Regions from separate parts of the Parageobacillus caldoxylosilyticus genome, predicted to be linked through region 1. Evidence: riboswitches for the same ligand, from Rfam matches in the RefSeq annotation. Region 1 holds a riboswitch; each other region holds the start of a gene.
The links. A riboswitch is a leader RNA that binds a small molecule or an ion and turns the genes downstream of it on or off. The one in region 1 is predicted to bind lysine.
Positions count from the first base shown of each region.

Region 2: another riboswitch for lysine. It lies ahead of BV455_RS04385 (amino acid permease); the one in region 1 lies ahead of BV455_RS13175 (aspartate kinase).
Region 3: another riboswitch for lysine. It lies ahead of BV455_RS00995 (amino acid permease); the one in region 1 lies ahead of BV455_RS13175 (aspartate kinase).

Region 1 is NZ_CP040553.1:2,590,776-2,601,640, forward strand. It holds gene BV455_RS13165 (nucleoporin-interacting protein) at 1-1,065, shown strand, start outside; gene uvrC (excinuclease ABC subunit UvrC) at 1,084-2,856, shown strand; lysine riboswitch at 2,926-3,106, shown strand; gene BV455_RS13175 (aspartate kinase) at 3,207-4,430, shown strand; gene BV455_RS13180 (YslB family protein) at 4,467-4,919, opposite strand; gene BV455_RS13185 (succinate dehydrogenase cytochrome b558 subunit) at 5,181-5,789, shown strand; gene sdhA (succinate dehydrogenase flavoprotein subunit) at 5,825-7,582, shown strand; gene sdhB (succinate dehydrogenase iron-sulfur subunit) at 7,586-8,347, shown strand; gene BV455_RS13200 (helix-turn-helix domain-containing protein) at 8,852-9,076, shown strand; gene BV455_RS13205 (MarR family winged helix-turn-helix transcriptional regulator) at 9,333-9,776, shown strand; gene racE (glutamate racemase) at 9,786-10,580, shown strand; gene BV455_RS13215 (GerMN domain-containing protein) at 10,680-10,865, shown strand, end outside.
Region 2 is NZ_CP040553.1:856,000-866,864, reverse strand. It holds gene BV455_RS04415 (methylthioribulose 1-phosphate dehydratase) at 1-285, shown strand, start outside; gene BV455_RS04410 (1,2-dihydroxy-3-keto-5-methylthiopentene dioxygenase) at 316-858, shown strand; gene BV455_RS04405 (ZIP family metal transporter) at 1,057-1,788, opposite strand; gene BV455_RS04400 (MarR family winged helix-turn-helix transcriptional regulator) at 2,062-2,505, shown strand; partial or broken gene BV455_RS04395 (PduL/EutD family phosphate acyltransferase) at 2,562-2,735, shown strand; gene BV455_RS04390 (S9 family peptidase) at 2,778-4,790, opposite strand; gene BV455_RS04385 (amino acid permease) at 5,099-6,523, opposite strand; lysine riboswitch at 6,613-6,794, opposite strand; gene BV455_RS04380 (M3 family oligoendopeptidase) at 6,952-8,646, shown strand; gene BV455_RS04375 (NUDIX domain-containing protein) at 8,738-9,208, shown strand; gene BV455_RS04370 (GNAT family N-acetyltransferase) at 9,220-9,738, shown strand; gene BV455_RS20755 (hypothetical protein) at 9,854-10,063, opposite strand; gene BV455_RS04360 (ABC transporter ATP-binding protein) at 10,249-10,865, shown strand, end outside.
Region 3 is NZ_CP040553.1:173,385-184,249, forward strand. It holds gene BV455_RS00955 (sensor histidine kinase) at 1-789, shown strand, start outside; gene BV455_RS00960 (hypothetical protein) at 835-1,197, shown strand; gene BV455_RS00965 (hypothetical protein) at 1,220-1,360, opposite strand; gene BV455_RS00970 (hypothetical protein) at 1,433-3,370, opposite strand; gene BV455_RS00975 (peptide MFS transporter) at 3,977-5,365, shown strand; gene BV455_RS00980 (hypothetical protein) at 5,416-5,559, shown strand; gene BV455_RS00985 (S8 family peptidase) at 5,656-7,014, shown strand; partial or broken gene BV455_RS00990 (YitT family protein) at 7,033-7,616, opposite strand; lysine riboswitch at 7,799-7,988, shown strand; gene BV455_RS00995 (amino acid permease) at 8,138-9,610, shown strand; gene BV455_RS01000 (twin-arginine translocase TatA/TatE family subunit) at 9,636-9,803, opposite strand; gene BV455_RS01005 (H-type small acid-soluble spore protein) at 9,886-10,065, opposite strand; gene BV455_RS01010 (hypothetical protein) at 10,065-10,256, opposite strand; gene BV455_RS01015 (acyltransferase family protein) at 10,357-10,865, shown strand, end outside.

The DNA.
Region 1 (10,865 bases):
ATTGCTGGACAGCCGATGTCGGACGGTGCGGCATTAGCGGCGCTATGGTGGTACTGGTGGTCCGTTGAGTGGGCAAGAGAGCGCGATGGATGGCAACGGCAGCTTCTTCCGCTTGCTTTTTTTAGCCTATTAACGGGAATCCGCTTGTCGTATGCTCCATTTGCGGTGGCAATCTTGTTTTTATGGTACGAAGATTGGAAAAAACATCGCAGTGTCCGCCGAATCGTTTGCTTTTTGACGGCAGCTGCCTTTTTCCAATTTATTTGGATCACAGCGGTTGCGGCGACAGAAGGAAGTTTCCAATCCTTTTTCAAACTGGCTCTTTCATTTACAAGCGGCCATTTTGAGGAATGGGGAGGAACAGCGGCAAATGACGGGCAGCCGTTATGGGAACGAGTGATTCATTTTTTCTTTTATAATATTTTATGGACAGGGATAGCAAGCCAAAACGTTATCCTGCTTTTTTTGTATATGGTTGTATGGACAGCGATATGGCGGTCAAGGAAGTTCTTGTTTCCGCGCTGGCTTCTCGTTTCTGGATTTGTTTATTTTCTTTGGGCGTTATTTGCGCAAAATATTGAGAAACCGCGTCACATTCTCCCGCTTGTTCATCTTGTTTTGTTGTACGGATGGACCTGCTATGTCCGCCATCATCTGTCTATGTATCGATGGAGCATAGCGCTGGCTGTGTTAGCCGTGCAATTCGTAACGGGGACATGGCATCTGCGCGAACAAGCATTGCAGTTGCCAGCAGCCTATCAGTTGGCGTATGATTTACGCGACAGCAGAGAAAATTTCGTTCTATATACATGGGAGGAAACGCGAGTATTGCAGTATCTTGATGTCGATTTTCCACACAAAGACGTATTGCACTTTTCATTTTTTTTACAAGACAAGGAGAACTATAGACATGTTAAAATTTATATGACCGATCATGTGGTCAAGGGCTTTCAAGCACAGGGGATTTCCCTTTCCCGCCATGTGCGGAAAGTGAAAATATATCGTTCCAGCACACTGGCAGATCCGGTGTACGGAAACATTACGTTGTATGAATGGATGAATTAATTTGATGGAGTGATTATGATGCATGATCACTTAAAAGAAAAATTAGCCATACTCCCGGAGCAGCCGGGATGTTATTTGATGAAAGATAAAAACGGTACGGTCATATACGTCGGTAAAGCAAAAGTGCTGAAAAACCGCGTGCGCTCGTATTTTACCGGCACGCATGATGGAAAAACGCAGCGACTTGTCAATGAGATTGCCGATTTTGAATATATCGTCACTTCGTCCAACGCCGAGGCGCTTATTTTAGAGATGAATTTAATTAAAAAGTATGATCCGAAATATAACGTCATGCTGAAAGATGACAAAAGCTATCCGTTTATTAAAATTACGGCGGAAAAACATCCGCGCTTGCTCATTACGAGAAAAGTGAAAAAAGACGGCGGCAAATACTTCGGACCATATCCGAACGTGCAGGCGGCCAATGAGACGAAAAAGCTGTTAGACCGCCTCTATCCGCTGCGCAAATGCTCGACCATGCCGAACCGTGTTTGTTTATATTACCATATGGGGCAATGTCTTGCCCCATGTGTATATCCGGTGTCTGAACAACAAAATAAAGAGATGGTTGAGCAAATCGTTCGTTTCCTCAACGGTGGATATCAGGAAGTGAAAAAAGAATTGGCAGAGAAGATGATGAAAGCAGCGGAAGCGCTCGAATTTGAGCGGGCGAAAGAATACCGCGACCAAATTGCCCATATTGAAGCGACAATGGAAAAGCAGAAGATGACCTTGAATGACTTTATCGACCGCGATGTGTTCGGCTATGCGTATGACAAAGGCTGGATGTGCGTGCAAGTCTTTTTCATTCGCCAAGGGAAGCTGATCGAGCGCGATGTATCAATTTTCCCAATGTATCAAGATCCGGACGAAGAGCTGCTGACTTTTTTAGGACAGTTTTATACCAAGGCCAATCATTTAAAGCCAAAAGAGGTGATTTTGCCTGCCGAAGTCGACGGAGAGCTTGCCGGTCAGCTGCTAGAAGTCACGATTGTGCAGCCAAAAAAGGGAAAGAAAAAAGAATTGGTCGAGCTGGCCAGCAAAAATGCGGCAATTGCCTTGAAGGAAAAGTTTTATCTAATCGAGCGGGACGAAGAGCGGACGATCAAGGCGGTGGAAAACCTAGGAAAAATATTAGAAATACCTGTTCCCCACCGTATTGAAGCGTTTGACAATTCCAATATTTACGGAGCCGACCCAGTATCGGCGATGGTCGTATTCATTGATGGAAAGCCGGAGAAAAAAGAATACCGCAAATATAAAGTGAAAACAGTCGAAGGGCCCGATGACTATGAATCGATGCGTGAAGTGGTGCGGAGGCGCTATACGCGCGTGCTAAAAGAAAAGCTTCCGCTTCCCGATTTGATTATTATTGACGGTGGGAAGGGACATTTGGCAGCGGTACGCGATGTGATGGAAAATGAATTAGGTCTGAATATTCCGCTTGCCGGCCTCGCCAAGGATGAGAAGCATCGCACATCGGAGTTAATCATGGGGGATCCGCCGAAAATCGTGCCGCTTGAGAGAAACAGCCAAGAGTTTTATTTGCTGCAGCGCATTCAAGACGAGGTGCACCGGTTTGCGGTTACATTCCATCGGCAGACGCGGGAAAAAACGATGTTTCGCTCCGTGTTAGACGATATTCCTGGCGTCGGCGAAAAAAGAAAAAAAGCGCTATTCAAGCATTTCGGTTCATTGAAAAACATGAAAGAAGCAACGGTCGAAGAGCTGCAACAAGCGAACATTCCGCGCACGGTGGCTGAAAAAATTTATAAGAAATTACGAGAGTAGTATTGTCAATAGCATAAAAATTTGATATTATTGCTCTAAATTGCATATTCATACACTTCCGATCGCTGAAGTGAAGATAGAGGTGCGAACTTCAAGAGTACACATTCGGAGGAAAATGAGTTCCGATGATGAGTGTGGAAAGGGGAGCGTCGCCGAAGTGGGAAAAGTCTCATTGCTTTTTCCGCTGGTCCTGCGTTTAAGAAATGTAGGACTGTCAAGATGTTATTCATCTTGGAGAGCTATCTCACTGTGCGAGGCGAATTCGCTTGTTTCCGTTTTCGTGATGCACAGCAATGAGATTTCTCTCATTGCTTTTTTTATTTTATAAACAGGCAAAAGGGTGAGACGAAATGGGAATTATTGTACAAAAATTTGGCGGAACATCCGTCGGTTCGATCAAAAGAATTCGACACGTGGCCACTCGGGTGATAGAGGAGGCCGAAAAGGGGAATCAAGTTGTCGTTGTTGTTTCCGCAATGGGCAAGACAACGGATGAACTTGTTGATTTGGCAAAACAAATTTCCTTACAGCCAAGCAAGCGGGAAATGGATATGCTCCTTTCGACAGGGGAACAAGTAAGCATAGCCCTGCTCGCCATGGCATTGCAGGAAAAGGGATATAAAGCCATTTCCTTAACGGGATGGCAGGCGGGGATTACAACGGAAGAAATGCACGGCAATGCCCGCATTATGAACATTGATACAGTCAGAATCCGCCGTTATCTTGATGAAGGGGCAATTGTGATCGTTGCCGGGTTTCAAGGCGTGACGGAAACAGGGGAGATCACCACGCTCGGCCGCGGCGGTTCCGATACGACAGCGGTGGCGCTGGCGGCGGCGTTAAAAGCAGATAAGTGCGATATTTATACGGATGTAACTGGCGTGTTTACGACCGACCCGCGCTATGTAAAGACAGCAAGAAAAATAAAAGAGATTTCCTATGATGAAATGCTTGAGCTAGCCAATTTAGGAGCGGGGGTGCTGCACCCGCGCGCGGTGGAATTTGCGAAAAACTATGAAGTGCTGCTTGAGGTGCGCTCAAGCATGGAAAAAGAAAGCGGTACAATCGTGAAGGGGGAAGTTTCGATGGAACAGCATTTAATCGTACGCGGCATCGCTTTTGAAGATCAAGTAACGAGAGTGACAGTGTCTAGAATCAAAAACAGTTTATATGCATTGCCGACTATTTTTACGGCGCTCGCAAAGCGAGGCATTAATGTGGACATTATTATTCAAAGCGCGGGGAATGCGGACATTACGTCTGTTTCTTTTTCGATCCGTACGGAGGATTTGCCGGAAACGCTTCAAGTATTGCAATCGCTTGAAGAGGCAAACGTACAATATGAAAGCGGCTTGGCGAAAGTGTCGATCGTTGGCTCTGGCATGATTTCAAACCCTGGGGTGGCGGCGCGCATGTTTGAAGTGCTGGCAGGCGAGAACATTGAAATCAAAATGGTCAGCACGTCAGAAATTAAAATTTCTACTGTCATTGATGAGAAAAACATGGTTCGAGCAGTTGAAGCGCTCCATGAAGCGTTTGGACTTGCCGAAGAAGCGGCGGCAGTGCGCGCATAAAATGAAAGAAGCCTGCACCGGACAGGCTTCTTTCTATTATTCTATCTGCTGTTTGCGGTCCCATTTAATGATAATGAGTGCTTTATTTTCCCGCCTTTTTTGTTGTTCAAATGCTTCGGTGACGAGGCGCTTTTGTTGTTCGATTTGCTGGGCGAGAAATCCCGCTTCGAGCTGGAAGGTGCAATGCTCATGAAGGGTAAACCGCGCGGCAATAATGTCGCCGGACAGTTCTACGTGAAGTTCGTCTTTGCGCTCTTCAACAATGGACAGTGTCCCCCAGCCGGCTTTTTCAAAAAAAGTAATGATATCGGATACTGTTTCGAGCGGGTAGCGGCGCGCTAAACTTTTTCCAGCCCAGTATAAAATGCTGGCCGCTTCTTTTCCCAGCAATTCCGGAAGGACAATTTGCCGGAGAAGTTCCGCGCCGAATGCGGAAATAGAGATGTCTTCTAATGACTTGTATTGTTCTTCTAGTGTTGGCAGTTTCACATGATTCCCCTCTTTCTATCCATTCATCATTATAGCGAAATAGAGGGGGACGTGCATTATCTTTCTTTCTATTTTTCTCTATCGTTTTCGTATGCAAATGTTTGAACATTTTATGACTTTGTTTTCTTGACGCTTGTACAATGTGGGGGTACAATGAATGTGACACAATGATTAATGGAAATGGAAGCCGTTACATTTCACTCATTGTGGATGGGGAGCACACGATTTTTTCACTGTTTATTTATTAAAGGGGGTTTACATATGGCAGGAAATCGCGAATTTTATTACCGTCGGCTCCATTCACTGTTAGGAGTCATTCCAGTAGGGATCTTTTTAGTACAACATTTGGTCGTAAACCATTTTGCGACAAGAGGACCAGAGGCGTTTAACCGGGCGGCTTCTTTTATGGAGAATTTACCGTTTCGTTATTTTTTAGAAATATTTGTCATTTTTCTTCCACTGCTGTTCCATGCCATTTATGGTCTTTATATTGCTTTTACGGCGAAATTTAATGTCGGAAATTACGGATATTTCCGTAACTGGATGTTTATGCTGCAGCGGATTACGGGAATTATCACGTTAATTTTTGTGACATGGCATGTGTATGAAACGCGCGTTCAAGCCGCGTTTGGAGCGGAAGTAAACTATGAAATGATGGCCAATATCGTGGACAATCCGGTTATGCTTGGCTTTTATATTGTCGGAATTTTGTCAACGGTGTTTCACTTTGCCAACGGTTTATGGTCTTTCTGTGTAAGCTGGGGTTTAACGGTGTCTCCTCGTTCACAACAAGTTTTCACTTATTTAACGATGATTATTTTTGTTGCGCTTTCTATTGTCGGCATTCGTGCCATTTTAGCATTTGCCTGATTGACAACTAGCAATCTTTTAGGGAGTGAGTAGCAATGAAAAAAGGAAAAATCATAGTAGTTGGCGGCGGTCTAGCTGGTCTAATGGCAACCATTAAAATCGCGGAAGCAGGGGTACCTGTAGAATTGTTCTCGCTCGTGCCTGTAAAACGGTCTCACTCTGTCTGTGCGCAAGGCGGGATTAACGGTGCGGTAAATACAAAAGGGGAAGGCGATTCTCCTTGGGAACATTTTGACGATACCGTATATGGCGGCGACTTTTTAGCGAACCAGCCTCCGGTCAAAGCGATGTGTGAGGCAGCGCCGAGCATCATTTATATGCTTGACCGCATGGGAGTCATGTTCAACCGTACTCCTGAAGGGTTGCTTGATTTCCGTCGTTTCGGCGGCACACAGCACCACCGTACTGCCTACGCAGGAGCAACGACAGGCCAACAAATTTTGTATGCCCTTGATGAACAAGTACGTCGTCATGAAGTAGCCGGGCTTGTAACGAAATATGAAGGATGGGAATTTTTGGGTGTTGTCTTAGATGATGAACAAATTTGCCGCGGCATTGTCGCACAAGACTTAAAGTCAATGGAAATTAAAGCGTTTCCTGCGGACGCAGTCATTATGGCGACAGGCGGACCAGGAGTCATTTTCGGTAAATCGACGAACTCCATCATCAATACCGGTTCGGCCGCATCGATCGTCTATCAGCAAGGTGCTTATTATGCAAACGGGGAGTTTATCCAAATTCACCCGACGGCGATCCCTGGGGACGATAAATTGCGTTTGATGAGTGAATCTGCCCGCGGGGAAGGCGGAAGAGTCTGGACATATAAAGACGGGAAACCATGGTACTTCCTTGAAGAAAAATATCCGGCTTACGGGAACCTTGTTCCTCGTGATATTGCAGCACGGGAAATTTTCCACGTCTGCGTCGACTTGAAGCTTGGCATCAACGGCGAAAACATGGTATATCTCGATCTTTCCCATAAAGATCCGAAAGAGCTTGATGTAAAACTCGGCGGAATTATCGAAATTTATGAGAAATTTATGGGAGAAGACCCTCGCAAAGTGCCGATGAAAGTATTCCCGGCTGTGCACTATTCGATGGGCGGTTTATGGGTCGATTATGATCAAATGACAAACATTAAAGGCTTGTTTGCCGCTGGCGAGTGCGATTATTCGATCCACGGCGCGAACCGTCTTGGAGCTAACTCCTTATTGTCAGCGATTTACGGAGGTATGGTCGCTGGTCCAAACGCAGTCCGCTACATTCGCGGTTTGGAAAAATCGGCAGACGCAATGCCGTCATTGTTGTACGATCGCTACGTCAAACAAGAAGAAGAACGCTGGAACAACATTTTATCGATGGATGGAACAGAGAACGCATACGTGCTGCATAAAGAGCTTGGGGAATGGATGACAGCAAACGTGACGATCGTTCGTTACAATGACAAGCTGCTGAAAACAGATGAAAAAATTCAAGAATTGCTTGAGCGCTATAAAAATATCAGCGTAACCGATACATCCAAATGGAGCAACCAAGGAGCGACATTTATTCGCCAGCTGTACAATATGCTTCAACTTGCTCGCGTTATTACATTGGGGGCATACAACCGCAATGAAAGCCGCGGTGCGCACTATAAACCAGAATTTCCAGAGCGAAATGACGAAGAATGGCTCAAAACAACGATGGCTCGCTACACTCCGGATGGCCCAGCGTTCCATTATGAAGATGTCGATGTATCGCTGATTAAGCCACGCAAACGCGACTACACGAAAAAGAAAGAGGAAGTGAAATAAACTATGAGCGAGAAAAAAACGATTCGACTCATTGTAACACGTCAAGACCGTCCTGATTCTGCGCCATACGAAGAAGAATTTGAAATTCCATATCGTCCGAATATGAACGTCATTTCTGCGCTGATGGAAATTCGCCGTAATCCGGTGAACGCGAAAGGTCAAAAAACGACCCCAGTTGTATGGGAAATGAACTGCCTTGAGGAAGTATGCGGCGCTTGTTCGATGGTCATTAACGGCAAGCCGCGGCAAGCATGTACGGCGTTAATTGATCAATTAGAGCAGCCGATCCGTTTGGAACCAATGCGCACATTCCCAGTTGTGCGGGACTTGCAAGTCGACCGCAGCCGCATGTTTGACTCGCTGAAAAAAGTAAAAGCATGGATTCCTATTGACGGAACATACGACTTAGGTCCTGGTCCACGCATGCCGGAACGGAAACGGCAATGGGCATACGAACTGTCGAAATGTATGACATGCGGCGTATGTTTGGAAGCATGTCCAAACGTCAACAGCAGATCCAACTTTATCGGCCCAGCTCCGCTGTCACAAGTTCGTCTCTTTAATGCCCATCCGACAGGCGCGATGCATAAAGCAGAGCGGCTGAAAGCAATCATGGGAGATGGCGGTTTGGCGAACTGCGGCAACTCGCAAAACTGTGTGCAATCCTGTCCAAAAGGTATTCCGCTTACGACGTCCATTGCCGCACTAAACCGTGAAACAACGATTCAAATGTTCCGCGATTTCTTTGGAAGCGACGAAGTGTAATGATGGGAGAGGCTGGCGCAAAAGGTTGCTGAACCGACCTTTTGAAGTCAGCCTCTCCTTTTCTTTTTTCTCTTTTTGGTTGTTATTGGATGTTTGTCAAGAAAAATCGCTTCAGCCTCTTTCTTTTCTTTTGCGGCGGTGAGTTATGGTGACTGACTCTATTATACCAAGAGAGGAACGGCTTTCTTATTTTTTTGTCAAACAAAAGTAAAGGTGTCCTAAAAGCAGTCACTTTTGAGACACCCTCTTTCTATTAGGAGGCACAGGGGATGAAGCAAATCGATTACATCAACAAAATAAGTATACCGGGAAAAGTGTCCTATGGAGTGATGGGATGAGACAAATGCTTCAACAGTTCCAGGCGGCGCTTGTATAGAAAAAACACCTATTTTTCTATTAGATAAGCGAAATTCCGTCACCGTAACCCTCGTTTTCACATAGTATATGGTGAGTAAATACCCATCCGGTAGTTCAGGTCTAGTGAAGCAAGGAGGGTTACAACACTTGAAGGATAAATCATTTCAACCAAAGCCGTTACTGACAAAAAGAGAGAAAGAGGTATTCGAATTATTAGTGCAGGATAAGACGACAAAGGAAATTGCGCAAGAATTGTTTATTAGCGAAAAAACGGTTCGCAACCACATTTCGAACGCAATGCAAAAGCTTGGAGTAAAGGGGCGCTCGCAAGCTGTTATCGAGTTGCTTCGAATGGGGGAGCTTGAACTATAAACAATGCCGGCTTACCTTATTTTAAGGTGGCCGGTTTGTTATCTTTTTTGGTCCATGATCGAAAAGTCGTTTATCGTATAATATGCTGATGAATGGATAAGATGAATTTTTATATTGATTATAGAAAAAAGTGGTGTAAAATGAAATATATCGAATCATGTCGAACAACGTAAAGGGATTCGGTTGTCTGACATCATTCTTGCATTTTTTTAAAAAAACGTTAAAAATATAAATGTAGTTTTGTAGGGGAGATCGTATGCCGCTTTCGATGGATGAAAAGACCGTCGCTGAGTTGGAAAAGCTGCTTCGGTATATTGCTGCGAATTTAAAGCAGCGCGGCCGTGAAATTTTAACGCAATATCCAATCACGCCGCCGCAATTCGTCGCGTTGCAATGGCTGTTGGAAGAAGGGGACTTGACGATCGGCGAATTATCGAACAAAATGTATTTGGCATGCAGCACAACAACTGATTTAGTGGACAGAATGGAACGGAACGGCCTTGTTGCTAGAGTAAAAGATAAGCATGATCGACGGGTCGTTCGCATCCATCTCCTTGAAAAAGGGGAACGAATTATTGAAGAAGTGATTCAAAAGCGCCAACATGATTTGGCGCAAGTACTACAACATTTTTCTGGTGACGAAATTGTTTTTTTAGAAAAATGCTTGCGTAAACTACATCAAGAAATCAAGAAAGAATGAGGCGATCACTTGGAAAGACCAATCGGAGTTATTGATTCAGGAGTTGGCGGATTAACAGTTGCAAAAGAAATTATGCGGCAATTGCCAAAAGAACAGATTATTTATCTTGGGGATACAGCGCGTTGTCCATATGGACCGCGTCCTGAACAGGAAATTCGTCAATTCACATGGGAAATGACGAATTATTTATTGCAGTATAATATTAAAATGCTGGTGATTGCTTGTAATACAGCAACAGCTGTTGTATTAGACGAAATTCGGGAACAGCTCGATATCCCGGTATTAGGCGTGGTACATCCCGGAGCGCGTGCGGCGCTAAAAGTGACGAAAAACGGGCATATTGGTGTGATTGGTACAATTGGTACGGTAAAAAGCGGCGCGTATGAAAAGGCGCTGAAGTCCATTAACCATCGAGTTCATGTTGAAAGTTTAGCATGTCCGAAGTTTGTTCCGCTTGTAGAGAGTGGAAACTTCGAAGGAGAAGAAGCAAGAAAAATAGTTGCTGAATCACTTGAACCGTTTAAATCAAGTAATATTGATGTCCTTATTTTAGGATGCACTCACTACCCTTTGTTAAGTCCTCTTATTCAAGAATATATGGGAAAACGTGTAAAACTGATTTGCTCCGGTGGTGAAACAGCACGCGAAGTGAGCGCAATTTTGCACCACAGCCATCTGCTTTATACAGGGCAGCGTGAGGTGGAACATTTATTTTTCACAACCGGGTCGAAGGAGCTGTTCGAAAAAATTGCATCGAAATGGTTTGGAAGACCAGTCGAACACGTACAAACGATCGAATTATAAAAAAATCCTTTAGCGTCAAAGCTAAAGGATTTTTTTATTCTATTTTTCTAAAAGGCTCGTATACATAGTAGTACAAACTATGAGTAGGAGGGAACTTTCATGTTCAATCGGAGATCATGGAAATTAGCCGCATCCGTCGTGACATCGCTGTTATTGCTTAGCGGCTGTGGGTTATTTCAAAAGGATGATGCCGTAAAAGAAATTGATCCGCCGCAAGATGTCAGTTACTTGAAAGATGGTCAATCGCTGCAGGAAGTAACGAAAGAGAACGAGGGAAAACAGGAG
Region 2 (10,865 bases), 1.7 Mb from region 1:
TTTTCCGGCCAGGAAATCATTAAAGCGTTCGGGCTGTGGGAAGAAGATGCGATGATCCGCATCCCAATTATTCCAAATTACGCACACATTCCGACGCTGGCTAAGGAATTCGCCAAGCATGTCAACGGGGATGCCGGCGCGGTGTTGATCCGCAATCACGGCATTACCGTCTGGGGGCGGGATGCGTTTGAGGCAAAGAAGTTTTTAGAAGCGTGGGAGTTTTTGTTCAGCTGGCACGTCAAGTGGCTGCTGCTGAAGCAGACCGCTGTGCTGCCGGTTGATTAAATCATAAAATTGATAGAGGGGGAAATTCCAATGGCAGTAATCAAAGTGAAAAAAACGGGAGAAGTGATTGAAGGGGATGAAAATGTCCGCAGCTTTTTAAATAAACAAGGCGTGTTGTACGAGCATTGGGACATTAACAAACTGCCGGAACATTTGCGCGACAAATATGTATTGACCGACGAAGAAAAAGAGGAAATTTTGGCGACGTTTAAAGAAGAAATTGAAGATTTGGCGGCGAGAAGAGGCTACAAAACGTGGGATATCGTCGCCTTATCGGATGCGACGCCGAATTTGGATGAACTGTTGAAAAAGTTTGAACAAGTGCACATCCATACGGAAGACGAAGTGCGCGCTATTACTGCTGGCCATGGCATTTTTATCATCAAAGGGGACAGTGAAACGGGCTATTTTGATGTCGAACTTGAAGCGGGCGATGTCATTTCCGTGCCGGAAGGAAACCCGCATTATTTCACCTTAATGGACGACCGCCAAGTCGTCGCCGTCCGCCTGTTTATCGATCCGTCCGGCTGGGTCGCCCATCCGTATGAAGAAAAAGAAGAGGTAGGCCAGTAATGGCGATACCCCCTGTCTTCTTTAGACAGGGGGGTTGTTTCATCGTTTTAGCGCAGGAGACCCCACTTTAATGAATGAAATGAGTAAGTGGGGGAGGAATGCGCCTTCCTCCTTTCTTTTGAGTAAAGCATTGCACTTCTGGGTAGTTACAAGCCCCCTCTTCAAAAGCCTCTAGGCTTTAAGTGGCGGGGTAGTTGACTAAAACGATTCGACTAAAAAAATCATAAATAATATGCCGATGATAAACGAATAGGTGGATGTCCGCTCATGTCCGTCCCCGTGGCTTTCCGGAATCAATTCTTTATAAATAATAAACAGCATCGCTCCCGCGGCAAAGGCAAGGCCATACGGAACCAGCCCGCGAAAGATGGAGGTTAAATAAAAGCCGAGCAAAGAAGTGACAATTTCCACTGCACCGGTTAACGTGGCGATAATAAACGCTTTCCATTTTCCGATTTGCTGGTTAATCAAAAAAAGAGCGACTAAAAATCCTTCCGGCGCGTTTTGCAAGCCAATCGCCAGCGCAATTAAATTACCAGTCTCCGCTGCATTGGAGGCGTAGCTGACCCCGACCGACAATCCTTCGGGAAGGTTATGTAGCGTAATCGCCACGATAATCAGCAACGCCTTTTCATCAAACTGGATTTCTTTTTGCGTATGCTCTAAATCGATATGCGGCACGGTCATTTCTAAAACCGTTAAAATAAGAACGCCAAGAAAAAGTCCAACCGTTAAGGCGGCAAAGCCTCCCGCCTGCAATGCTCCGGGGATTAAACTCATCATCGAAGCCGCTGTCATAATGCCTGCCGAAAACGCCAGCAATATATCGCGCCAGCGGTGGGTAATCGATTTCGCCAAAAATAAAATCGGCACCGCTCCCAGCCCAGTCGATAACGCCGACAATATACTGCCGATTAATACTTGTTTCATCGAATCCCCCTTTCCGTGCCTCCTGTATTTTTACCATATGCGTTTTCCGCTCGAATGTGATAACCGCCCAAACCATAAACAGAACATATTCATACATTAATATAATAAACAAAAGTCACCAAGTTACGAGTATGATGCCGCCCATGTTGCTTTAAAAAACATTTGCGCCGTATCAAATAGTTAAAGTATAATGCAAGTAAGAAAACGGTGTTTTGCGGAAAGCAACGGGACATGCCTTTATAAATATTTAGCGACAAAAGGGTTTGATTGCAAATGGCGAAGGAGAAGGACATTAAACAATCATTAAAATTGTTTATCGTTTTATCAAGAGCCTATCGGTCTGTTAATGACCAAGTGAATAAATCGATTCAATCGTTCGGCGTCAATCCAACCGAGTTTGCCGTATTAGAGCTGCTTTACCATAAAGGGGATCAGCCGCTGCAGCAAATCGGGGAGAAAATTTTGCTCGCGAGCGGAAGCATTACATATGTGGTCGATAAGCTCGAAAGCAAAGGGTTGATTGTACGAAGAGCATGCGAGAGAGACCGTCGCGTCACGTATGCTTCGATCACGAAAAAGGGAAGAGCGTTTATCGAAAAGGTTTTTCCGGAGCATGCGCAGACGATTCACGAAACCGTTTCCGGCTTAACTACGGAAGAAAAGGAACAGGCGATTTCGTTATTGAAAAAGTTGGGATACGGAGCAAAAAGGGAATAATTTGCGATTGTTTAACATAAGTGGCTGCCATAAGCAGCCACTTATTTTCAAAAATCGGAGTAAAAGATAAACAAGTCGTAAAAGTAAAAACACAAGGGGAGCGAGCCTTAATTTTTGATGAAGTCATCGTCCGCGTCAGTGGAAACTTCGCGCTCGATATGCATATTGATACAGATGAAGCGAATGCGGCAGGGCTGAAGACAGGGGATTATGTCGAGTTAATTCCATAAATATTCATCGCCATAAAGAGTCCCAGTTACGGGACTCTTGTTTTATGTCAAATGTTGTTCAAACCACCCGACAATATGATTGAGCCGCTCAAGGCGAAGCGCCGGAGGGCCGCTGCGGGAAAGATCATGGTTTGCTTCCGGGAAGCGGACGAGCTTCGTTTCCCGCTTTAAATGTTTCAGCGCGATAAACAGCTGCTCGGCTTGTTCGATCGGGCAGCGGTAATCTTTTTCGCTATGGAGAATCAATAACGGAGTTTGAATGTTCTTTACATATTTCAGCGGAGAATGATGCCAAAGCCGTTCCGGATCGTCCCACACATTGCAGCCGACTTCCCATTCTGTGAAGAAATAACCGATGTCGCTCACACCATAGAAGCTGAGCCAGTTTGAAATCGAGCGCTGCGTTACCGCTGCTTTAAAGCGGTCCGTATGTCCGACGATCCAGTTGGTCATAAATCCGCCGTAGCTTCCGCCAGTGACGCCAAGGCGCGTTTCATCGATAAAATCAAAATGCTCAAGCACATAATCGACGCCGCTCATAATGTCTGCATAGTCCATCCCGCCGTAATCGCCGCGCACCGCGTTGACAAACGTTTGCCCATAGCCATGGCTGCCGCGCGGATTCGTAAACAGCACCGCATATCCTTTGTCCGCAAGCACCTGCATTTCATGGAAAAAAGTAAAACCGTACATTGCGTGCGGACCGCCGTGAATTTCGACGATGAGCGGCACTTTTTGCCCTTGTTCGAGATGAGGGGGCTTCATCAGCCAGCCCTGAATGGTCCAGCCATCACGGGATGGATAGGTGAATGTCTCCGGTTTGGAAAGGATAATCTCTTCTTCCAACTCCTTATTCACATTTGTCAGCTTGTTTCGTTTCCCATCATGAAGAGAAATGGTATGTAAGTCACCAATATGTGTTGGATCGCTAATTGCCGCAATCGCTATATGTTGATGCGGGTGAATCGTTAATCCATACAGATGGAAATCGCCGACTACAGATGGTGTAATGGTTCCGTCCAACGCTACATGATAAAGGTTAACGCGCCCTCGTTCGGAAGCAAGAAAATACATACCGTTTCCTTCTTTATCCCAAATGAGTCCAGGACCTGGCGCGTCGGAATGCATGTCACCTACCATCGCATCACCGACATGGACATCCCAATTGGCGGTAAGCGACCGTTTTTTTCCACCAGCGAGATCGAAAATCCACACTCGATTTAGCGTAGCGCCTAAATATTCGAGTTCATGTCCAATCGCCGCGAGCGCTTTTCCGTCCGGAGACCAGGACAGCGAAGTGAAAAACCCGTTTCCATCTGTGATTTTTGTCGTTTTTCCGCTGTCGATGTCAAGAAGAAATATATCGCGCGCAAACGTAAAATCAGGCTCATCGCTCCGATTGGCGACAAATGCGACTGTTTTGCCGTCAGGAGAGATGGCGAATGAACTGATTTCGTCATCGCCGTCTGTCAGAGCTTGAATCTTGCCTGCTTCTACATCGATGCGGACAAGCAAATCCTGTTTATCATCGCGAAATCCTGCTGCATCGGATTTATATTGCAGCCGCTCTACGACAAGCGGTGTCAGCTCGCGTTTTTCTTTCTCTTTTTTGTTTTGCTCCTCGCGCTCTTCCAGCGTTTCTTCCTTGCCAAGCGAAATGAGTGCTACGAGAAACCGCCCATCCGGCGACCAGCAGTAGTGGCGCACTCCGTTTTTTAATGCGGTTAACTGGCGCGCTTCCCCGCCGTCTGTCGGAAGAATCCAAATTTGTGTTTTGCCGGAGCGGTTGGAAAGAAACGCGATTATTTTTCCATTTGGGGACCAACGCGGAAAAGAGTCTTTTACTTTTCCAAACGTCCATTGTCTCACTTTGCCATCCGCTAATGCCAGGAGAAAAAGGTGGGAGCGATATTCCCGTTCGTCATCAATCGTTTTTTGCACAAAGATGACTTTCTCGCCATCTGGGGAGAATTGTGGGTCTCTCACAAAGCGGATGCGAAACAAATCTTCTGAGGTGATGCCGCGATGTTTTTTCTTTGCGTCCCGTACAGTCATCGAAGACACTTCCTTTTTTAAAAATTTTCTCTATAGTATTTCGATAAACGAATTACTTTTCCTTCTAAAACATGGTAAAATAACGGTATGATAAGGTAACCACCTAACGGACGAATAATCTTTCCGCATTAGGCCGGGAGGATGTGTTTCCGGGCGATTGCTCCATAGAAGAGCGGCTGCAAACGTTTGAAGCACAAATTTCATGCCGCGTGACAAGGCTGATAGATTCGGAGGCAATAGTGATTGATGGAGAAGAAAAGAGAAAAATATAAAAGCGAACGCCCGCGGCTTTCGGACGTTCGCTTTTGTTATGCCGACATTTTTTGTTTTTCTTCTGTTTGCTGCGCCGCTTTTTTCACTTGCGGGTAGAAGAAGATGCCGCTTAAAAGCAGGACAACTCCAAGCATAAACGTTTTGATATCTGCGGTGCCGGCGATGATGACCCAGATGGAATAAATGGTTGCCAGAACGGCAACGATCCCATCGATCATGCGGCCCCGTGCCGCACCCTTGTACGTTTCGCCGGTCAGCGTCAGCTTTAATTGGAAGACAGAGGCGATAAAATACGGGACGAGATACGCTAATGTCGCGATGTAAATGACAAAATCAAACGCCGCTGACATCGAGTTGGAAACTGTTGAAAAAATAAAGATTTGCGCCAATCCATTCGAAAGAACTAAAGAAAAGCTTGGCACTCTCTTTTTATTTTCCTTTAAAAACGCTGGAATAAACAAACCCTGCTTTGCCGCCTGGTATGGCACTTCGGCGCTTAGCAGCACCCAGCCAAGCGTGGAGCCGAGCAAGCTGATTAAACCGAGCCCCGCAAGAATGTAGCCGCCGCTTGGGCCTAAAATCGCAACAATCGCGTCAACAAGCGGTTTTTCCGACTGAATGAGTTCTTTTTGCGGCAATACTCCCATGACAAGCACACTAATGCCGATATAAATCGCAAGGGCAATCAACAAGCCAAGGATTGTCGCACGTTTGACATCGGCTTGTTTGCGCGCACGCGATGCAAAAACAATCGCCGATTCGACGCCGATAAACGCCCATAATGTCGATACCGCCGCATTATTAATTTGCCCTAACAAACCAATGGAATGGCCAGCTTCATCATAACGCGGAGCAACAAGCGAGCCGATGTTGCTTTTTTCAAACGCAAATAAAGCAATGACGATAAATAGGAAAAATCCAAGCACTTTTGCCGCCGTAGCAAGAAAGTTCAGTTTTCCTGCATCTTCAATGCCGCGCAAAATGATGAAATGCATGCCCCAAAGCAGCGCCGTGCAAACGGCAAAGGTGAGCAAGTTTCCTAGTTTTACGTCAAGCGAACCGATGGCAAATAGCGTTTGTTTGCTTGTTAAAATGGGGAAAAACGTCGATAAATAGCTGGCGAATGTCGTAATAATCGCCACGTTGCCGGCGAAGTTGCCGATCCAATATCCCCATGAGGACATAAAGCCAGATAGAATCGAGATGTTCGATCCTTTTGGAAACAATTCTTTTGCATAAATTTGCGGCCCGCCGTTTAATTCCGGCTTGCGGATCGCTAAGTTGCCAAAGACAAGCGCCGTCATTAAGACGCCTGCGCCCGTTAACAGCCATGCGAAAATAACGCCGAGCGGGCTTGCCGCTTCTGCAAGCGAGCGCGGCAGCATGAAAATGCCTGAACCAACCATATTGCCAACGACAAGCGCCGTTAATAACCATAGTCCGAGTTTTTGCTGTTGCACAGTTGATAGCTCCTTCCTGATGCTGATTTGCTTTAGTTTGTTTTTCCTCAAAAAAAATACACCCAAAAGTTTTAACGGGTGCATGAGACATCGTATCCAACTTCTCATCGTTTGTTACAACGATGACAGTCCTGTCCTTGTTCGGATACAGGCCCGGTTTATGGCGTCAGAGTTCGCCGCAAACTTTGGCCATGAGCCCTGACGTGGAAACTCGTCGATTCTATGTGTCTCGTTTCTACTACTCTTGTTCATTGCAACCTCTATCTCATCGATGTGGATGAGAAGAAAAAATATTCAATTGACGTTATTATTATACGTTTTTCGACAAAAACCGTCAACAGCCTTTCTCGATAGAAAAAAAGGATTTTCCGTGCTAAGATGGAATACAAACTAAGATAAGGAAATTGAAAGAAAAGGAAGGGATTTCATTGAAATTTTCCGAGTTTCGCTATGAACGGCCAGATGTGGAGAAGTTAAAAGCATCGTTTCAACAAGCGTTGCAATCGTTTCAGAAGGCGAGCAGCGCGGAAGAACAGAATGAGGCGATGCAGGAAATCAATCAGCTTCGCAACCATTTCAGCACGATGGCAAACATTTGTTATATCCGCCATACGATTGATACGAACGATGAATTTTATAAACAAGAACAAGACTTTTTCGATGAAGTCGAGCCGATTGTCAAAGGGATTGTGAACGATTATTACCGGGCGCTTGTTTCGTCTCCGTTCCGCTCGCAGCTCGAGGAAAAATGGGGGAAACAATTGTTTGCGCTCGCCGAGACGGAATTAAAAACATATTCTCCGGACGTGGTGGAAGATCTGCAGCTGGAAAATAAGCTGACGAGCGAATATACGAAATTGGTCGCGTCGGCGAAAATTTTCTTTGAAGGAGAAGAACGGACGTTAGCGCAGCTGCAGCCGTTTGTCGAATCACCGGACCGCGAGATGCGCAAGCGGGCAAGCGAAGCGCGCTTTGCGTTTTTCCAAGAGCATGAAGAAAAGTTTGACGAGATTTACGATCAGCTTGTGAAAGTGCGCACCGCCATTGCGCAAAAGCTCGGATTTAAAAACTTCGTGGAACTTGGCTATGCCCGTTTAGGTAGAACGGATTATAACGCCGAGATGGTTGCGAAATTCCGCAAGCAAGTCGAAAAGCATATCGTTCCGATTGCTGTCAAGCTCCGCGAGCGGCAACGGGAGCGCATTGGCGTCGAGAAATTGAAATATTATGATGAAGCATTTGTTTTTCCAACAGGGAATCCAACGCCAAAAGGGGACGCAAGCTGGATTATTGAAAACGGGAAAAAGATGTATGAAGAACTGTCGCCGGAAACGGGCGAGTTTTTCCGATATATGATCGAGCATGAACTAATGGACCTTATCGCGAAAAAAGGAAAAGCCAGCGGGGGCTATTGTACATATATCGAAAATTATAAAGCGCCGTTTATTTTCTCGAACTTTACCGGCACATCCGGAGACATCGATGTGCTTACCCATGAAGCGGGGCACGCGTTTCAAGTTTACGAAAGCCGCCATTACGAAATTCCGGAATATAACTGGCCGACCTTGGAGGCGTGCGAAATTCATTCGATGAGCATGGAGTTTTTCACATGGCCGTGGATGAAGTTATTCTTCCAAGAAGATGCGGAAAAATATAAATTTTATCATTTAAGCGATGCACTGTTATTTTTGCCGTATGGCGTAGCAGTGGATGAATTTCAGCACTTCGTATACGAAAATCCGAACGCGACGCCGGCGGAACGGAAGCAAGCATGGCGGTCAATCGAACGGAAATATATGCCGACAAGAGACTATGATGGCAACGCTTATTTGGAACGCGGCGGATTTTGGCAGCGGCAAAGCCATATTTACACGACGGCGTTTTATTATATTGACTACACATTAGCACAAATTTGCGCCTTCCAATTTTGGAAACGTTCACGTGAAAACTATGAAGAGGCGTGGAACGATTATTTGACATTATGCCGTCAAGGCGGAAGCAAGCCGTTTACCGAATTAGTCCGTGCCGCCAACCTTATTTCGCCGTTTGAAGACGGCTGCGTCCGATCGGTAGTCGGCGAGATTGAGCGGTGGCTGAATAGCGTCGATGACAAACAACTTTAACAACAAAAAAAGGAAGAAATCAACGAAGGATTTCTTCCTTTTTTGTTGAATGAAATAGCTTTAGTTTTTTCAATGAAGGGAGAACAATGATATGTATCATATTCGTGTCCGTGCTGGTGCCTTAATTATTGAAAATGATGCTGTGCTTCTTGTTGAGTTTCAAGACGAAAATGGACTGCATTACAATCTTCCAGCAGGCGGCGTAGAACGAGGGGAGTCATTGGTTGAAGCGGTAAAACGGGAGGCATTAGAGGAGGCGGGCGTAGAAGTAGAGGTTGGTCCGATTGCATTTGTACACGAGATAGCTCCTCACTTGCAAAAGAATATTTCTTTAACATCGCCGCATCAAGTAAGCATCATATTTGAATGTAAAAGGATTAACGATTCCTTCCAACTTTGTCCGACTTCGGCGGACGAAAATCAAACAGGGGTAAAATGGATTCCCTTTTCTCATCTCTCTCGGATTATTTTGTATCCAAATATTACCCAGCATATTATTGAGTACGCGAACCATCGCCGCCCATTCAACTTAATCGAGGAACATACATTATCGTACGAATGAGGGGTGAAATGATGAATATTCGGAAAGCAACGATGGAGGATGAAAAAGCCATTGCGACCGTTCATGTGGAAAGCTGGAAGACAACGTATCAAGGCATTGTGCCTGCAGAGTATTTGGCACAATTAAGCGTAAGCGAAAAAGAACAGCTCTGGCAACGCGGATTAAATCAACCAAAACATTCGATTTTTGTCGTTGAAGAAGATGGAAAGGTATGCGGGTTTATTTCCGGGGGGAAAAACCGCGCCACACATGGAAAAGAAGCGAAGTATGAAGGGGAAATATACGCCATCTATTTATTAAAAGAAGCACAAGGAAAAGGATACGGAACAAAGCTCGTCAAAGCGCTGGTTGATGATTTTCAACGTGATGGAATTCGTTCGATGGTCGTCTGGGTGCTTGCCGATAATCCGTCACGCCTGTTTTACGAGCGGCTAGGGGGCGAGAAAATTGCCGAGGGGATCATTGACATCGGCGGGAAAAAGCTGACGGAATGGTGCTATGGCTTTCAACTATGTATAGATGAAATATAGGAAAAAGAAATTCCGGCTGTCCGCAGTGCAAAGGGGGACGGCTAAAAAAATTGTAAAATGAGTGATTACTCACTTGAAACGGAAGGTTATTTCCATATATAATTGATGTGAGTAATCACTCATATTTATAGATGGCGATTTTTGTTCTTCTCGTTTTCTTTGGAGCACCATTATTCACAATGGTGCCGGAGCTTATGCCGCCATTTTGCCGCGATTGAATTGACTCTTGGCTGCCGCGGCGTTTCATGGTTGCTGGGCTTCGAGAACTCTTTTTCTTTGATTTTGATAAAGGGAAAGGGATCAGTTGAAATTCTCCTGTCGCCACATGAACCGTCTCATGGTTCTATGATTGATTTCCGTGTTAAAAACAATGCGAAACAAGAAATAGGCAGCCTGCAAGAATAGAAGGTTCAGGGAAGCTAATGGAAACACCCTCTGGGAAATTTATGCAACTTAGTCCTTGGGGGTTAGATTTTTTATAAAAATCAACATTGATAGAGGGGGGTTCCCATGGGTTCCATCATTGTCGCTAAGCGAGTAAGTAAATCGTTCGGGAAGAAAGAAGTATTGAGCAACATCAATCTAACGGTGAAGGAAGGAGAAATATACGGTTTAATAGGTCCTTCTGGTTCGGGAAAAACAACGTTAGTGAAAATCTTAGTAGGAATGGACAGCGATTTTCAAGGAGAAGTGGAAGTGTTGGGCGCTGCGATGCCAAATATGAATGTTTTGTCAAAAATTGGATATATGGCACAATCGGATGCTTTATATCCAGAATTAACGGGAGAAGAAAATTTACAATTTTTCGCTTCACTCTATAAGTTAAAAAAAGAAGAACGGAAACAGCGCATCGCTTATGCGGCAGACTTAGTGAAGCTTACTCCTCATCTTTCGAAAAAAGTGATGGCTTATTCAGGAGGAATGAAGCGCCGTTTATCCCTTGCGATCGCTCTCATTCACAATCCGCAAATACTCGTATTAGACGAGCCGACAGTAGGGATCGACCCAGAATTACGATTATCGATTTGGCACGAATTATCCCGATTAAAAAACGAGGGAAAAACGATTGTCGTAACAACCCATGTGATGGATGAAGCGGAAAAATGCGACCGTCTGGCTATGGTGAG
Region 3 (10,865 bases), 1.5 Mb from region 1:
ATCGAAGAATTGCTCCCGCTGATCGATGAAATCAATTGCGTGTTTGATCAATTTTTATTTTACGCCGTTACGAAATACAGCGAGCTAAAAGAAGCGGAATTGCGGGAAAAAAACTTGTTTATCACCCAATCCCATAAGGATCGCTTAACCTTGCTTGGGCAAATGTCATCGAGCTTCGTGCACGAATTTCGCAATCCGCTGACAGCTATTATCGGATTTATTCAATTATTAAAATTTGAACACCCGGGTTTGCCGTATCTTGATATTATTGACCATGAACTGCAGCAGCTTAAATTTCGCATTTCCCAATTTCTTCATGCTTCTAGAAAAGAAATAGTCGAAAGCGAAAAAGAAATCTTTTCCCTTTTGCAGCTATTCGAGGAAATTATTGAATTTCTATATGCAAGCATTGTCGACGGAGATGTGAAAATTTCGGTGTCCATTGACCCATCGATACATATATTTGCCTATAAAGATCAGCTTCGCCAAGTGTTCATCAACATTTTGTTAAATTCCATTGAAGCGGTGAAAGAAAAAGCCAAGCCCCGCTGCATCTATATCGACGCCTGCCGTCAGGACAAGTCCGTTTATATTAAAATCACCAACAACGGCCCGCCAATTCCGGAAGAATTGGTCCAAACGATTTTCGAACCGTTTTTTACAACGAAAAAATTAGGAACAGGGATTGGCCTTTACATTTGCAAAAAAATCATTGAAGATCACGGCGGGCAAATTACATGTACCTCTAATGAACAAATGACTTCTTTTTCCATCAGGCTGCCCGCATAAACAAGTTAGGAGCAGGGGCATACTTGAATAAAAAAGGTGAGAGCAATGTTCGAGTCATGGAAAAACTGGATGAAACAGACGACAAATGCGCTAATAGACCGGCTGCAGTGGGAGAAACATTCCTTTTCCGATATCGCCCAGCTGATCCGGGAGCATCCCGATACTTCGGTATCCGAAAAAACATGGCTTGGTCTAACGTATCGATTTTACTCCCTTCGTTTGGACAATGCCGTCTTAACAATGGAAACAAAGAAGACGAAAGGAAACGATGAACATATTTTATTTATATCTGTTTCTTCGTCTAACTCCGCTCCCATCGTTTACCGTTCTTACGACGAAAAAAGCGATCTTCACGAGACGATCGCAACTCCGCCGCTTACCAAAAAAACCGCACCCGTATCGCCGTAAGGTGCGGTTTTATTTTTTTATCCTATCCTTTTATACCGTGAAGCCACTCCTCGTAACATTCCGGACATAACGCTTCTTCACGTTCTTCGTCTGAAACACAAAACGATACATAATAAACTTGGTCATCGCATTCACATTGGCAATAAAAACACGTTTTGTCCATGCAGCTCCCTCCTCTATCCATTAGTGTGGACCGAGGAGGATATGTTTTTGCGAGTGAACTGCTCCCAATCGATTACGGATAGGTAAGGGAAAGTAAATAATTGATCACTGCTTCTTGTTCTTCTTTCGTAAATCCCGACTGTTGGTCAATCCAATAACGATGTCCATCACCGCTTACATGCACAGCACGGAGGTGTGGATCAGAAGCGTTCGCACGAATCACTTGTTGCCGCAGCGTTCGGTCCATCAACGCGCGAAGACTATTGCGCGCATCGGGCACAATCCCTTTTCCCAGCGTTTCGGCTAAACCGAGCTCCCCGTTTGGTCCGACCGCAACACCCCCATCATGGAGATAAGGAGCGCTCCAAGAAAGGCCGATTAAGCTAGGCACTTTATACCCCCCTGGAGAATCGCCATGTGCAAATGCTAAACGTATTTGTTCTTTATCTAGCTGTTCTGTCGGTACTTTTAATACTTTAGCGTTTTTTGGAATTGGAACAGGTGTATCCGGAGCATAGAAAACCGCTTCACCAAATACTTTTTCTGTTTTCTTTAATGCTTGTGCCCGCGATGGCTCGGTTCCGACAACCTTCGCCGAAACAACACGATGATTGGTTAAATATGCCCCCGCATGGCAGCGTATACATCCAGCTCTAACAAATACGCCACGCCCCCTTTCTATTTGCACTGCATCTATTTTTGCGCTTAGGGATGGCGGATTAATCGTGTTTTGCCAAGCAGCTACAGCATTATTTTGTTCATTAAATCGATATCCAGGTTCACTAACAACTAGCCCGTCCGGTGCAACGAGCGATACTTTCGGAAATTGCGGTGGAGCAACGAGTTTGTTGACACCGACAACACCAGGGGTCGGATCTACCTTTGCAAAAAACTCCGATGGTTTTTCGTTCACATTCGGCTTATAACGAAATTTTGGGCTAGCGGCATTTTGCAGTATCGTTCCAATATACACTTCTTTATCCACTCCAAATAACGCTTCGCTAATTTCCGATTGCGCAAGAGAATCAGCGTTTTGTGCGTGAACGTTATTGCTAAACGTAGAAAGCCCACGGAACGGTCCAGCTGCTGCGAACCCGCTCCATCCATATGGATGATCTCCTAATGTAAATGAATCCGGTATTTGCGACGGATTTGCTTTCATATCGATAGTAGAATCGAAATTCCCCCGCGGCCAGCTTGCGAAAATACGGTCTACCTCTTTTTCAAGCAATTGCGGATCAGGAAGCGATGATTTCCGCCCTTTTGAATCCACCACTACCCGATCAACAGAACGAATATAGTTTTTCAGTGATTTTATGTCCGCATGTGTAAAATAAGCGGCTGAATTGGTTGCTAATGCCATGAGCAATCCAGCATTTAAATCATTGTTAGGTGCTCCTTCCACCACTTTTTTCGTTTTCGGATCAACCGTCGCGTGACAAGCAGCGCAACTAATGCCAATGCGAAGTTTACCGTGATCCCAAACAACCGGCATCCCTAACGGCAACAAGGATCCTTTAGGGACATCAATGCCTGTGTCAATTTTTTCTCCTTTTTTATACGTCCGGTTACCAATGGTAATATCTTTTGCCAGCTCAACTTGTAAATTTGTCGTTCCCTTTCCTTTTAAAGCAATAATCGCCTTAGCGATATTCGTCATGGTTAACGGTCCATTCACAATACCCATAATATCCGTCAAAAACACCTCATTGCCAAATGTTTCTTTATAAAACACTTCGCGTCCTAATTGAAGGAGCTGTTTATCAACAGCAATAGCACCTTGTTTAGCAGAGACAGGCGTTTCTGTACCATCTGATAATTTTTTCACTTTTCCTGTTTCCGCGCTAATCCATTTTCCCCAAATATCTGTCCCCGTTTGATTATTCGCTTCATACTTCACTACATCGTCTTTCTCAGGTAAGAATGCATATTCGAAATTGGTATTGAGAAAAAATTCCCCACTAATTAACAACAAAAGGAAAATGATCATGATGATATATGTTTTGCGCATTCCTTTTTTCTCACCGTCCATCAAGAATATGCAACAGGCATAGTGTACCCCTTCCCATGAAAATTAACCATTTTACTACAAATGAAGCTCTCACCTACATTAGAGGCGGGAGTTTCTTACCCTCTCCATCGAAAAAGCTTCCGCGTAGAAGAAGGCGGTCTCCTTTCATTCGATGAATTCATCAGCAATCTTCCAGCAACATCGGCACAAAACCGATGGAGCAGTCCAATCCTTCTACTACTTCTTGCTTACGCAATATGTAGATATGTTCGTTTTTGGGAATCAAAAACCTTCCAATTCATCTCCCGCCTTTGCTCTGTATAGAGGAGGAAGACTTCTCGGAAAAATGTTAAAAACTTATAACATATTAAATTTTTAAAATTTTATTAAAATACCATAAAAAATTATTTAAAAAAAATATTTAATTTAATTTTTATGCCTATAATAGCGGATTTAATTTTGTTAAAAATTTAGAATTATATATTTATATATAATTTTGTTGACATATAAATATTTTGTAAATTAAAATAGACATAAAAAGACACGAAAAGACATAAAAAGACATTAAAGCCGGTAGTGTCATTATATCAGCAAGGAGGAAATATAATGAGTGTAGTACCAGAAACACAGACGTTGCAAAATCAGCCTAAAAAAATGAAACACCCACCCGGGCTTTATTTGCTATTCTTTACAGAGCTTTGGGAACGATTTAGCTACTATGGAATGAGAGCGATCCTTGTTCTTTATTTAACAACAGAACTTGTTAGCGGCGGATTAGGAATCAAACCAAGCGTCGCAATGACGATTTATGGATTTTTTACTGGTGCAGTTTATTTCACTCCGCTTGTTGGCGGTTATTTGTCTGACCGAGTTTTAGGAAGAAGATTGGCGATTACAATTGGCGGTATTACGATGGCGCTTGGTAACATCGTCCTGTTTGCCATCAACAATCAAACAGGGCTATACATCGGATTGCTTTTGTTAATTATTGGTAATGGTTTCTTTAAACCGAATATTTCCACGCTTGTCGGGGAACTTTATGCTCCAAACGATAAACGAAAAGACGCAGCGTTCACCATTTTCTATATGGGAATTAACTTAGGGGCATTATTTTCGCCACTCGTATGCGGATTTTTAGCGGAAGAATATTTCGCAACGAACATTAATGGCGTCATCCATTACGGATTTAAATACGGATTTTTAGCTGCTGCGATCGGTATGATCATTGGACAATTAATTTTCAATTTATTTGGAAATCGTTATTTAGGAGATATTGGTAAAAAACCTGTCGGCGCACCAGAGAAAACAAACAAGGAAACAAAAACAAAAGCTCCTTTAACAAAACAAGAAAAACAAAACGTTGCTGTTATTTTTATTTTAACGTGCTTCGTTATTTTCTTCTGGGCTGGATTTGAACAAGCTGGAAGTTCTTTAACACTATATACAGACAAATTTGTAGATAAATCGATCGGCGGCTGGACGATGCCTACTTCTTGGTTCCAATCACTAAACCCATTCTTTATCATCGTGTTGGCACCGATTGTTTCACAAATCTGGATTAAGCTTTCGAATTCAAAACGCGGTGACTTGCCAATTCCAGCAAAAATGGGTCTTGGTATGATTTTGCTTGGTCTTGGATTTGCCGTACTAATTCCAGCTGTATTGCAAACAGGAAGCGATGAGCAACATATCGTCGAAAAAGCGAATTTATTATTCATCATTTTCACTTATTTCCTTCACACGCTCGGTGAGCTTTGCTTATCGCCAGTCGGATTGTCGATGGTAAGTAAACTTGCTCCTGTTCGCTTAGCATCGCTTCTCATGGGGGTATGGCTAGCAGGAACTGGTGTCGCACAATTGTTGGCTGGTCAATTAGCGGCATTTACCCAATCTCTAGGTTATTTAGAAATTTTCAGCTTAATTAGCGGCGTAACCATCGGACTAGGGCTGATTTTGCTATTGTTTACGAAAAAACTTGTGCGAATGATGAACTAAAAAAGCTGGATCCCGTTAATGGGACCAGCTTTTTTTACAATATTTCACATTTGAACGACGCCATTCAGCTTTACGAACAAATTAGCCAATATATGATTAACAAAGGGTATTACCATCTGGCAAACGTCCAAGAACAATTACGCGTTGATATGCAGGCAGCGCAGCAGGCGCTACAAACAAGTAACGTACGCTAACTGCTTTCAATGGGATTCAACCGTCAAGGTAAGAATCCCATTTTTTCATATTTTTTTTCTGTTGGTTCACCCTATAACTAGTGAGGTGACACACAGATGAGTAAACGTGCTCTTTTTGCTATCGCCGCTGGAATGATCATCGTCTTTGCAATGATCATAGCAATGGTGACAACATATCGTCCGACAGTCCATCATGAAGAAACGAATCAGCTAAAGCCGAAACCAGCCCCTTATCAGGCAACCACTCCTCGTTCTCATCCGACTGTCGTAACATTGGACAGTTTTGCAATGGGGGAAAAAATCAAAAATCAGTTGAACCGTCATCCGAAAATTATAAAAATCGATCATAACGGCCGCGACAAAAGCCATTATTTTAACCATGAAATCACGGTTCGGTTTCGAAAACTTCCTGCAGTACAAGAGATCAAACGAATAGAACGGGCAATCGACGGAAAATTGATCAATCAGTTTGATCACTTTTTCATCTTTCGATCTAACAGCAAAACATATCTTGAATTACATCAATATTTTGAATCCATCCCAACTGTTTCTTATAGCGAGCCAAACTATATTTATTTACAAAACGAAATTCCAAATGATTTATTATATTCGCGTTATCAATGGAATTTGCCGGCGATCGACACCGAAGCTGGCTGGATGTTATCACGCGGAAAAAAAGGCGTTACCATTGCCGTTATCGACAGCGGGGTCGATTTGGATCATCCAGATCTTGCCCGTCGCCTGCAAACGGGCTATAACGTTTTTACCGAGAACAATATTCCGGAAGATGAAAACGGCCACGGCACACACGTGGCAGGCATTATTGCGTCGCAGCCAAACAACCATGAAGGCGTTGCCGGCATCACGTGGTTCAATCCGATTATGCCTATTAAAGCGTTAAATGCAGATGGTTATGGCACCAGTTTTGACGTAGCAAAAGGAATCCGCTGGGCAGTCGATCATGGGGCAAAAGTGATCAATTTGAGCCTCGGCAATTATCAGCCTTCTACCGTATTGGAAGAAGCGATTCGTTATGCCTATGACCGCGATGTCGTGCTTGTTGCCGCTTCAGGAAACGACAGTACTTCTCAGCCAAGCTTTCCCGCCGCCTATCCAGAAGTGATCAGCGTCGGCGCAGTAAATCCAGATCTTTCCTTCGCCTCTTATTCCAATTACGGTAATTATTTGGATGTAGTCGCACCAGGGACCAATATTGCCAGCACGTTCTCGCATCATCGATACGCGGCGCTGTCTGGAACATCGATGGCCGCCCCCCACGTCACGGCATTAGCCGGTCTCATCCGTTCTTTAAATCCCCGCTTGTCGAACGATGAGGTGAAGCAAATTATTATCGACACCGCTACTGATCTTGGGAACAACGGCAAAGATCCGTATTACGGATATGGTTTGATCAACGTCTATCGTGCGCTGGAATTAGCCAGCCGCTCGAGCTAGCCAGCTGGATGGAGATGGTTACATCACGTAATGTCTCCATCCTTTCGACTGTGTCAGCATCGTAGTCACCACCCCTACTACGGTGACGACAATGAGCGAATAAAGAAATGAAGTCGAATCAATGATAAAGCTGCCAATCGTAATAATCAGCGCATCCATCAGAAAAATAATAATTCCCACATTCCAATTGGTCATTCTCGCAATAAACTGCGCTAATAAATCCGTTCCCCCGTACTTGTCTCTTCCCGCAACATCATACCGATTCCAAAGCCGACTAAAACGCCGCCAATGATAGAGCTAAGAATCGGATCGAGCACAATAGCGCCGCGGAGCACAGAAAATACATCAATCATCAACGAAGAAAACAATAAACCATGCAGGCTGTTATAAAAAAACGGACGATAGTAAAACCAAGCTATAATATAAAGGGGAATGCTTAATAAAATGATGGTCAGCCCCGCTTTTACATGCCAAATGTATTTCACGATTAAACCGATTCCAATAATGCCCCCATCGAGTAAATGATGGGGAACTAAAAATACATTGATGCCGATAGCCAGAAAAATGCTGCCAATAATAGTGGTCATTATTTTTCTTAACATCGGAGATCACCCTATCGTTTTTCGGCTTGCTTACCAACAAACCGGCGCGCTAGAAAAACTTCGATACCGCTATTATATGGCAGCATCTATCAATACTTGTCTCTTATTTCTATTTTTTTGTTGCAATAATTGCCATAATATATTAATATATTAACATAATAGAATAAAACCGCTCATTCGACCATCGAAGTAGAGGTCGCAGCTTTTATGAGTACGGTAAACGAGACGCAGAGCACGTCAAAGACTTTGCCGGAAAGGAAAAGCTGCCGAAGCCTGAACATTGCTCTGAATGTTTGGGCTGGGGTTGTCGCCGAATAGGGGCAACACTGTCATGCGCGCACGAATGTGCACGCATGGAGCGCTATCTTCGTGGGAGAATTTGATGGATGCAGTTGCCAAACCATACTGCCGTCGAATCTCCTTCGACGGCTTTTTTATTTATAGGATCCAGATTTTATTTTATAAGTAAAAGTTATGCATTCTCAGTTTATTAGCCTAATCCAAAAAGGAGTGGTTCAATGATGGCAACACCAGCAAAAACAACGGCTGGCTCTTTAACTGTTTCGCATTCGGAAAGCGGGCTAAGACGAAAATTAAAAACACGCCATTTAACAATGATCTCCCTTGGAGGCACCATCGGCACGGGACTATTTTTAGCCAGCGGCGGAGCAGTGCATGCCGCGGGACCGGGCGGAGCGCTTGCCGCCTATATCGCGATCGGCATTATGGTGTACTTTTTAATGACAAGCCTTGCCGAAATGGCTGCCTATATGCCCGTTTCCGGATCGTTCAGCACCTATGCGACGAAATTCGTCGACCCTGCGTTAGGATTTGCGTTGGGCTGGAATTATTGGTATAACTGGGCGATTACAATTGCGGCGGAGCTTTCCGCGGTGACGATGATTATGAAATTTTGGTTTCCGAACAGCCCATCGCTTTTATGGAGCGCGCTTTGTTTAGCGATTATGTTCTTATTAAATTATTTATCCGTTAAAGGGTTTGGCGAAGCGGAATATTGGTTTTCCATTATTAAAGTGGCAACGGTAATCATCTTTTTGATTGTCAGCTTTCTGATGATCTTTGGCATCATGGGCGGCGAAGCGGTCGGCTTTAAAAACTTTACCATCAAAGATGCACCGTTTCACGGCGGCTTTATGGCGATGCTAGGAATCTTTATGGCAGCGGGATTTTCCTTCCAAGGAACAGAATTGTTAGGCGTCGCCGCCGGAGAAACAGAAAATCCGAAAGAAAGCATTCCCCGTGCCATTCGCCGGGTGTTTTGGCGCATTTTGCTGTTTTACGTGCTGGCGATTTTGGCCATCGGTTTGTTAATCCCTTATACAGATCCTAAGCTGGCTAATGACGACGTGTCGGTAAGTCCATTTACGCTTGTGTTTGACAAAGCAGGAATTGCCTTTGCCGCGTCCGTCATGTATGCAGTCATTTTAACCGCCGTATTATCCGCAGGCAACTCCGGCATGTACGCATCGACCCGCATGCTTTGGGACTTGGCCCGCGAAGGAAAGGCGCCGAAATTTTTAGCGAAATTGGATAAGCGCGGCGTGCCCGTCAATGCACTCATCGTTACTTCTTCTTTAGGAACGCTTGCCTTTTTGGCCTCACTCTTTGGCGATGGAGTGGTATATACATGGTTGCTGAACGCTTCCGGCATGTCGGGATTTATCGCCTGGCTTGGCATCGCCATCAGCCATTACCGCTTCCGCAAAGCGTATGTGGCGCAAGGGAAAAGTCTTGATGATTTACCGTATAAAGCGAAATGGTTTCCGTTCGGTCCGATCTTTGCCTTTGTTCTTTGCTCCATCGTCATTTTAGGGCAAAACTACCCAGCGTTCATAGGCGGGACGATCGACTGGTACGGAGTGCTTGTTTCCTATATCGGGTTGCCTCTTTTCCTTATCGTCTGGCTTGGCTATAAGTTCGTGAAAAAAACAAAAGTCATTCCATTGCATGAGTGCGATTTGGAACAAAAATAAGGACTTGGCATGCAGCACCAAGTCCTTATTTTTGTATTTTTTGTTCCTCGTCGTCAATGATTCCTTTTGTCGCGTTTTTAAATTCCCGCAACGTTTTTCCCGCCGCTTGTCCCAATTCCGGCAATTTTTTCGGTCCAAAAATCAACAACGCGAAGAAAACGATAAGGGCAATTTCGCCAAACCCGATGTTCATTTGATTCACTCCATATGTTGAGTTATTTTTTTTCATTATATCATACAAACAAGAAACGTGCCATCCGCATGTACGACTACGACTATCCTTCTTGCAAAAGGCGAACCGGTACTTCCATTTCTTCCTCCGGTTTGTTCTTGAGATAAATACGCGCCATTTTCCGTTCTTCATCCACGTGTTGAATCATTACTTGCTGGCCTTCGTATGTGACTGGTACGATTTTTCCTGACTCCGCGATTTGTTTTGCACGCACCATTTCCATTACAAATGTTCCCTCCCTTCCTCATCTGTTTTGTCGCTATCTTCCGCTAACGCGCGCAAACTTTTCCAGAATAACTCGTCGTTGCATACGGGATGGACAATTTGTTCTATCTCCCCTTCGTCCCCTTTCGCGTTGATGACTTGTAAAAGCTGGGTCATATCAGTAGTTTCCCGTTCTTCCCTATCGATCATGCGCTTGCCACACCTTTCCAAATGAATAATCAACTATTGACCCCTTAAAAAAGAAGGAGTATGATTCGAATTGGTGTAAATAAGAAGGGAGGAAGACACTATGAGTGAGCGGGATTATTATTTTGACAACGCGAAATGCATATTAATGCTCCTCGTTGTGTTCGGTCACTTTCTCCGCCCATATATCGACAATGTGCTATGGGTGCATAGCTTATACGTTTGGATTTTCTTTTTCCATATGCCAGCGTTCATCTTTATTTCCGGCTATTTCGCAAAAAAGTTTCATCAACAAGGATATTTTAAAAAAATTACGAAAAAGCTGCTTGTTCCCTATCTTATTTTTCAACTGCTCTACTCTATTTATTATTTCTTCTTATATGAAGAAGATTCGCTCGAATTTGATTTGTTAACTCCTCATTGGGGTTTATGGTTTTTGATCAGTTTGTTCAGCTGGAACGTGCTGTTATGGGTATTTGCCAAAATGCCAAAATCGATATCGCTGTCACTTGCCCTTCTTTTAGGGGTCGGAGCCGGAATGCTTGATGCGGAAAAATGGCTGAGCCTATCGCGTACATTTACGTTTTTCCCGTTCTTTTTGCTAGGATTTTT